3 regions of the Herminiimonas arsenitoxidans genome follow, and region 2 is predicted to be linked to each of the others. Evidence: predicted binding sites of a transcription regulator. Region 2 holds the regulator's gene; each other region holds the start of a gene.
The links. Region 2 encodes HrcA, which represses chaperone genes, less so after heat shock. Its sites were predicted from a motif close to TTAGCACTCNNNNNNNNNGAGTGCTAA; they were not measured.
Positions count from the first base shown of each region.

Region 1: a site for HrcA is predicted at 1,319-1,345, ahead of groES (co-chaperone GroES). Genes of this name have one in related genera too.
Region 3: a site for HrcA is predicted at 1,067-1,093, ahead of rpoH (RNA polymerase sigma factor RpoH). Genes of this name have one in related genera too.

Region 1 covers NZ_LT671418.1:3,403,068-3,405,339, forward strand. The annotation lists gene groL (chaperonin GroEL) at 1-811, opposite strand, end outside; gene groES (co-chaperone GroES) at 918-1,208, opposite strand; gene BQ6873_RS16115 (response regulator transcription factor) at 1,555-2,238, opposite strand.
Region 2 covers NZ_LT671418.1:3,266,259-3,268,530, forward strand. The annotation lists gene BQ6873_RS15500 (outer membrane protein assembly factor BamE) at 1-419, opposite strand, end outside; gene fur (ferric iron uptake transcriptional regulator) at 496-921, shown strand; gene hrcA (heat-inducible transcriptional repressor HrcA) at 994-2,019, opposite strand; gene BQ6873_RS15515 (HAD family hydrolase) at 2,138-2,272, opposite strand, start outside.
Region 3 covers NZ_LT671418.1:3,024,362-3,026,633, reverse strand. The annotation lists gene ftsX (permease-like cell division protein FtsX) at 1-846, shown strand, start outside; gene rpoH (RNA polymerase sigma factor RpoH) at 1,166-2,062, shown strand; gene BQ6873_RS14360 (SCO family protein) at 2,121-2,272, opposite strand, start outside.

The DNA of each region.
Region 1 (2,272 bases), 140 kb from region 2:
GAATGCCGCGGATGTTGTTCACAACCAGAGTTGCCAGTGCTTCGCCTTCGATGTCTTCTGCGATGATCAACAGTGGACGGCCAGCTTTAGCGACTTGTTCCAATACCGGGAGCAGGTCACGGATGTTGGAGATTTTTTTGTCGCACAACAGGATGAATGGATTTTCCAGAATAGCGGTTTGCTTTTCTGGGTTGTTGATGAAGTATGGCGACAAGTAGCCGCGGTCAAACTGCATACCTTCAACGATGTCGAGTTCGTCGTTCAGGGATTTGCCGTCTTCAACAGTGATGACGCCTTCCTTGCCGACTTTTTCCATCGCTTCAGCGATACGCTCGCCGATCGAGTAGTCCGAGTTCGCCGAGATCGCGCCAACTTGAGCGATTTCTTTGGTTGTTGTGCATGGCTTTGCGATCAGCGCGAGTTGTTCAACAGTCGCTGCAACAGCTTTGTCGATACCGCGTTTCAGATCCATAGGGTTCATGCCGGCCGCAACGTATTTCATGCCTTCGCGAACGATCGCTTGTGCCAATACGGTTGCAGTAGTGGTGCCGTCGCCTGCGTTGTCGCTGGTGCGGGAAGCCACTTCTTTCACGAGCTGCGCGCCCATGTTTTGCAATTTGTCTTTGAGTTCGATTTCTTTAGCAACCGAAACACCATCCTTGGTGACGGTTGGTGCGCCGAACGAGCGTTCCAGAACCACGTTACGGCCTTTAGGGCCCAGGGTTACTTTAACTGCGTTGGCCAGAATGTTGACGCCTTCGACCATCTTGGCACGGGCTGCGTCGCCGAAAATTACTTCTTTAGCTGCCATGTTGATTGCTCCTGATTATTCGTTGAGTGACTGAATCACTGAATCCCGACTAGGGATGACACCATTTCGATCGCTGCGGCGTGGCCGTCGCGCTCGAAAAACGGCATCACTTTTGTACGATTGCCATGATGTCTTCTTCGCGCATCACGAGAACTTCGTTGCCATCAACTTTGACGGTTTGGCCAGCATATTTGCCGAACAGAACGCGGTCGCCGACTTTAACGTCGAGTGGGCGAACTTTGCCGTCTTCGAGGATCTTGCCGTTGCCGATAGCCAGAATTTCACCTTGATCAGGCTTTTCAGCAGCTGCTTCAGGAATGATGAGGCCGGACGCAGTTTTTGTTTCCTGGTCGAGGCGCTTGACGATGACGCGATCGTGCAAAGGACGAAGGTTCATACAAACTCCTTAGTTTTCAATAGGTTATGGTGATTTGCGGCATGGGCTGCAAAGCGTGCTTTACAGTGCATACATGCCGCACTAGAAAGTTGGTCAGTCGGGGAAAGTTGTTAGCACTCTCTTCCGGTGAGTGCTAAGTATAGGGACGGTTGTTTAATAATTCAAGCGGGTGATGGGAAATATAAAAGTCTGTTGTCAAAATTGATTTAAGTCTGAATTCACGTCAGTTATCTCAGAACTCACCTCGATAGGGAAGTTTGCGATTTTGTATAAGTGATGTTTTTGTGACTACAAGGTGGGGCATAGCGCACATTTCAGCGTAACTCTCTATCGCTGTGAGACGCTCTTAGGCTCGGATAACTGCTTCGGCGAAAAAGCTGTAGCCGGCATTGCGGGCAGTATTGACGGGTAAGGCTATGCCAATCGACTCTTCGGCTTTGCGGCGCAGGCGGCGCATTTGCGTGTCGAGCCGACGCTGATCGTAATGCAGGAAGTCTTCCCCTAATGCTTGCACGATAGTTTGACGGCTCACGATTTCACCTTGCGCTGCCATCAATGTATGTAAAACGGTGACATCCTGCTGCGAGAGAGGAATCGCAGATTGCCCAGGCGGCAATAGACGGCGACGGCCGACTTCCAGTACCCAGCAGTCGCTGGCTTCAGGTTGTGCCAGACGGCGCTTGAGTGCTGCCAGCGTAGCGGCCAGTTCATCCAGGTCTGCAGTTTTAGCAAGATAGTAGTCGGCACCTTCATCCAGTCCGGCGATCTTGTCCGGCATGGCACCGCGTGCGGTGAGTACGACGATGCCGATGCGATGGCCTTGCTGGCGCAATTGGCGTATCAACGTCATGCCATCGCCATCAGGTAGCGTCAGATCGAGTACGGCCATTTGATGGTTGGCGGGTGTGTAGATTTTTTGAAACTCGGCGAGCGTGCTTACCGCATCGACTGCATAGCCGAGATCCGTTAAGAACTCGGCCAATTCCTGTCGTAATACGTTTTCGTCTTCGAGCAAAATGAGTTTGTACATCGCGTAAGGATAGCCGATTCCTTGAGCGCTATAT
Region 2 (2,272 bases):
AGCGGTGTGCCGAGCAAGAAGATGACTTGATCCTGCGTCATGCCTTCTTTCAACTGCGCGACCATTTCTTGCGAGACGAAGTTGCCTTGCTGGATGTCAGGACGGTAAGGCGAGAAAATGCCGAGGAAGCGTTTCTCTTTCTTGGTTTGCACGCCGGTGGTGGCCGCGGCTTGCGGGGCTACAGGCGTTGCAGTTGGCTTTGCGTCGGCTGTAGTAGCAGGCGCAGTGGATGCGGTTTTTTCTTCTGCAGCTTTAACCTGCTGTGGAGCGGCAGCCGGTTTGGCAGCGGCGGCAACGGGTGCAGGCTCGTCCATCAGCGGGTTTTTCGATGCGCAACCTGTGAGTACGGTTGCCAATAAAAGGCAAAAAGTACCAGCGATGGCTGGGGCACGATTAGAATAGCGGGGCAGCATTTGCATAAGGAATCTCAAGGGATTGAGCAATTGTACGAAAACGCTATATGATAAGGCAGATATCCTCAATATGAACAAGAACATGCCCAACAATCCATCCGAGTTAAAAGCCAGCGGTCTGAAAGCGACGCTGCCACGTCTGAAAATCCTCGATATTTTCCAAAATGCCGAGGTGCGCCACCTGAGCGCGGAAGACGTCTACAAGATGTTGCTGAACGATAATCTAGATGTCGGTCTGGCAACGGTTTATCGCGTTTTGACGCAATTCGAGCAAGCAGGCTTGCTGCAACGCAATCACTTTGAAACCGGCAAAGCCGTTTTTGAATTGAACGAAGGCTCCCACCATGACCATCTGGTGTGCCTGGATTGCGGCAAAGTCGAAGAGTTTTTCGATGCGGAAATTGAAAAACGCCAAGTTCGGATCGCCGAAGAACATGGTTTTGAAATTGCTGATCATGCGCTGGCTTTGTACGGCCACTGCAAGAGCTGCCAAAAAACCAAAAAATAAGCTGCGGCACTGGTTATAAAAAAGCCATGCACCTGTAACGGGGCATGGCTTTTTGCATTCTGCTTGCTGAAATTAGTTGTTGTGGCTGAGTGCGTTCGACAGTAATTTTGCCGTGATATCCACAATCGGAATTACCCGCTCATACGCCATGCGTGTCGGTCCGATCACGCCCAATGTGCCGACTACCTTGCCGTTCACGGTGTAAGGTGAGGTAACGACGCTCATCTGATCCATAGGCACCAGATTTGATTCACCACCGATGAAAATTTGTACGCCGGTCGCCTTGTTGGAGACATCCAGCAACTGCATCAGGCTGGTTTTTTGTTCAAATAGATCAAACAGTTTGCGCAGCGACACCATATTCGATGAAAGATCCGACACGCTGAGCAAATTGCGCTCGCCGGAAATCACGACATCGTCGCTATTGTCATTCATCGCATCGCTGCCCGCTTCGACTGCTGCTTGCATCAAACGCGTCATATCGTCGCGCAAAGCTTTCAATTCACCTTGCAAACGTATCCGTACGTCGTCGAAACTCAATCCGCCGTAATTTTGATTAATGTAATTCGCCGCGTGGATTAATTGCGTTGGTGAATAATCGACATCTGTTAGCAGCAGGCGGTTTTGCACATCGCCGGTAGGGCCGACGATGACGAGCAATATGCGTTTTTCTGACAGGCGCAGAAAGTCAATTTGCTGAAATACCGATTCGCGCCGTGGTGTCATCACTATGCCGGCGAACTCGGAGAGCGACGACAGAATTTGCGCTGCGTTGGAAATGATTTTTTGTGAGGAACCGGTTTGCAGTGAATTTTGCAATTTCGATTCGAGCGCGCTTTCATCGATGGATTGCACCGTCAGCAAGGTATCGACAAAGACGCGGTAGCCGCGTGGCGTTGGTACGCGACCGGCGGAGGTGTGCGGACTGGCAACGAATCCCATTTCTTCCAGATCCGCCATGATGTTGCGTATCGTCGCAGGCGATAAATCGAGACCCGATATCTTGGAAAGCTCGCGCGAGCCGACAGGCTGGCCGTCCGCAATATAGCGTTCGACTAGAGCTTTCAGCAGGGTTTGTGCGCGGTTATCGAGTTGCATAGTGTTGCTATTGTAATGAGTGGCCATGCCGGGCGGCAAGCGTACGGGCTTTCGTGTAAAAAATACGACGGATGATCATCATCCAGTTTTGCGACTTAGCCCGTCTGGTTGCTTGTCATTATGCGCGCTTTAGCCACGCGTCGAGCTCATATAAGTTTGTGCAGCTTGCGTCGGGCACGATATGTTCAGGCAGGGTGCGTCCCAAGCGATTCATCCATACCGCTTGCAAGCCGGCATTTTGTGCGCCTTGAAT
Region 3 (2,272 bases), 240 kb from region 2:
CTGAACGTATTGGTGGTTTCAATTGCGCTGGCGCTGCCCTTTGCCGGATTAACTTTGCTGGAAAACGTGCGTCCCGTCTCCGAACAATTGGCTGTGCAACCGGAAATCAGCATTTTCATGGCGATGGATGCCTCGCGCGAACGTGCGACTGCCGTCGGCCCTGAAATCAAACGCATTGCGCAAGAAGCCAAGCATCCAGTCAAACTGGAATTCATCCCGCGCGAAAAAGCGCTCAGCACGCTCAAAGACAAAACTGGCCTGGACGATGCCATCACCACGCTGGGTGCGAATCCTTTGCCTGATGCTTACGTCGTCAAAATGACCGGCTTTCAAAATGACGGCGACGCCAAGAAAATCACTGCTATCGTTGAAAAACTGAAAGCGCTGAGCGGCGTCGAATATGTACAAATCGATTCCGCCTGGGTAGAACGTCTGGCGGCCTTGCTGCAAGTCATGCGCCTGATCCTGATCTTCCTCGCTACCACGCTGGCCGTCGTCGTCGTCGCAGTGGTCTTCAACACCATCCGCTTGCAAGTCATGACGCAGCGCGAAGAAATCGAAGTCTCACGTCTGGTCGGCGCGACCGATTCTTTCATTTGTCGGCCGTTTTATTACACCGGCGCCTTGCTAGGCCTGATCGCCGGGGCAGTTGCGCTGATCGCGGTTGCCGTGGCCCTGAATCCCTTGAACGCGGCTATCGCCGACTTCGCCCGTTTATACGCATCCGAGTTCCGCTTGGCGCCACTGGATCTCATCGCCACGCTGATCCTGCTTGCCGCCAGTGCCTTCCTTGGCTTGATCGGTGCGTTATTGTCGGTGCAGCGCCATTTAGCGCGTCTGGCGTAATACGCGCATGTGAGCGCCCACTGACGCCAACATTCAGCACATACAAAAAAGGGCCTTTTCAGGCCCTTTTTCTTTCTGTAAAGAAATGTAAATCTTCATCAGAAATCGTATTCCTCGCGCAACTTCCGCCCATAATCAGGCTCTAATTCCCACAAGAAAAGTGCAATTGTGATCAGACATGCAATAGCATTTAAGCTATGAGAGCAGTATAAAACCCTCATTAGCACTCATTTAAAGAGAGTGCTAATATAGCTCCTGTAAATGATTTTGCTCTATGACAGCAAATCAGCTTCTGAATGAAATTTAGCAAGGAGAACGCATGAAAGCAGCATCTGCATCGACCGCATTGATCCCAAACAGCAATATGCTGGCTTTGGGCTTTTCTGGCGCGCTGGGCAATATTGACGCTTACATCTCGGCGGTCAATCGCCTGCCTATGCTGACGCACGAAGAGGAAATGTCTTTGGCACGCCGCCTGCGCGACGAGAACGATCTCGGCGCTGCGCAAAAACTCGTGCTGTCGCATTTGCGCTTGGTCGTATCGATCGCTCGTGGCTATCTGGGTTACGGCTTGCCGCACGCTGATCTGATTCAGGAAGGCAATATCGGCTTGATGAAAGCCGTGAAACGCTTCGATCCGGATCAAGGCGTACGTCTGGTTTCGTACTCCATGCACTGGATCAAGGCTGAAATGCATGAGTACATCCTGAAAAACTGGCGCTTGGTGAAAGTGGCAACGACAAAGGCACAACGCAAGTTGTTCTTCAATCTGCGCAGCCACAAAACCGGCCTGGATTCCATGACTCCGGATCAAGTAGACGCATTGGCGAAAACCTTGAACGTCAAACGTGAAGAAGTCATCGAAATGGAAACACGTCTGTCCGGTCGCGATATTGCACTGGAAGCGCCTACCGACGATGAAGACGACAAGTTTGCACCTATCGCCTATCTGTCTTCGGACATGCAGGAACCGACCAAGGTATTGGAGTCGCAACAATTCGATCGCCTGCAAACCGAAGGTCTGTCTAGCGCATTAGGCAAACTGGACCCACGCTCACGTCGTATTGTCGAAGCACGTTGGTTGGCAAACGATGATGGTTCGGGCGCAACGCTGCACGAGTTGGCAGATGAGTTCGGCGTATCGGCTGAACGCATACGCCAGATCGAGGCAGTCGCTCTGAAAAAAATGAAAGGCTCGCTGGCCGCCTACTCCTAAGTAGACAACAGCGAACAAAAAAGGCGCTCTTACGAGCGCCTTTTTTTATGTCTGTCTTTTAGGTTTTCTCTGCCAGCAAAGTCTTCAGATCCTGCACGATAGGTTCTATGCCCTGCCCGTGCCGTATGAACAAACGGATTCGTCCTTCTGGATCAAATACATAGCTGCCCGCAGTGTGATCGACGGTGTAACTACCCGGTGTTTTGCCTG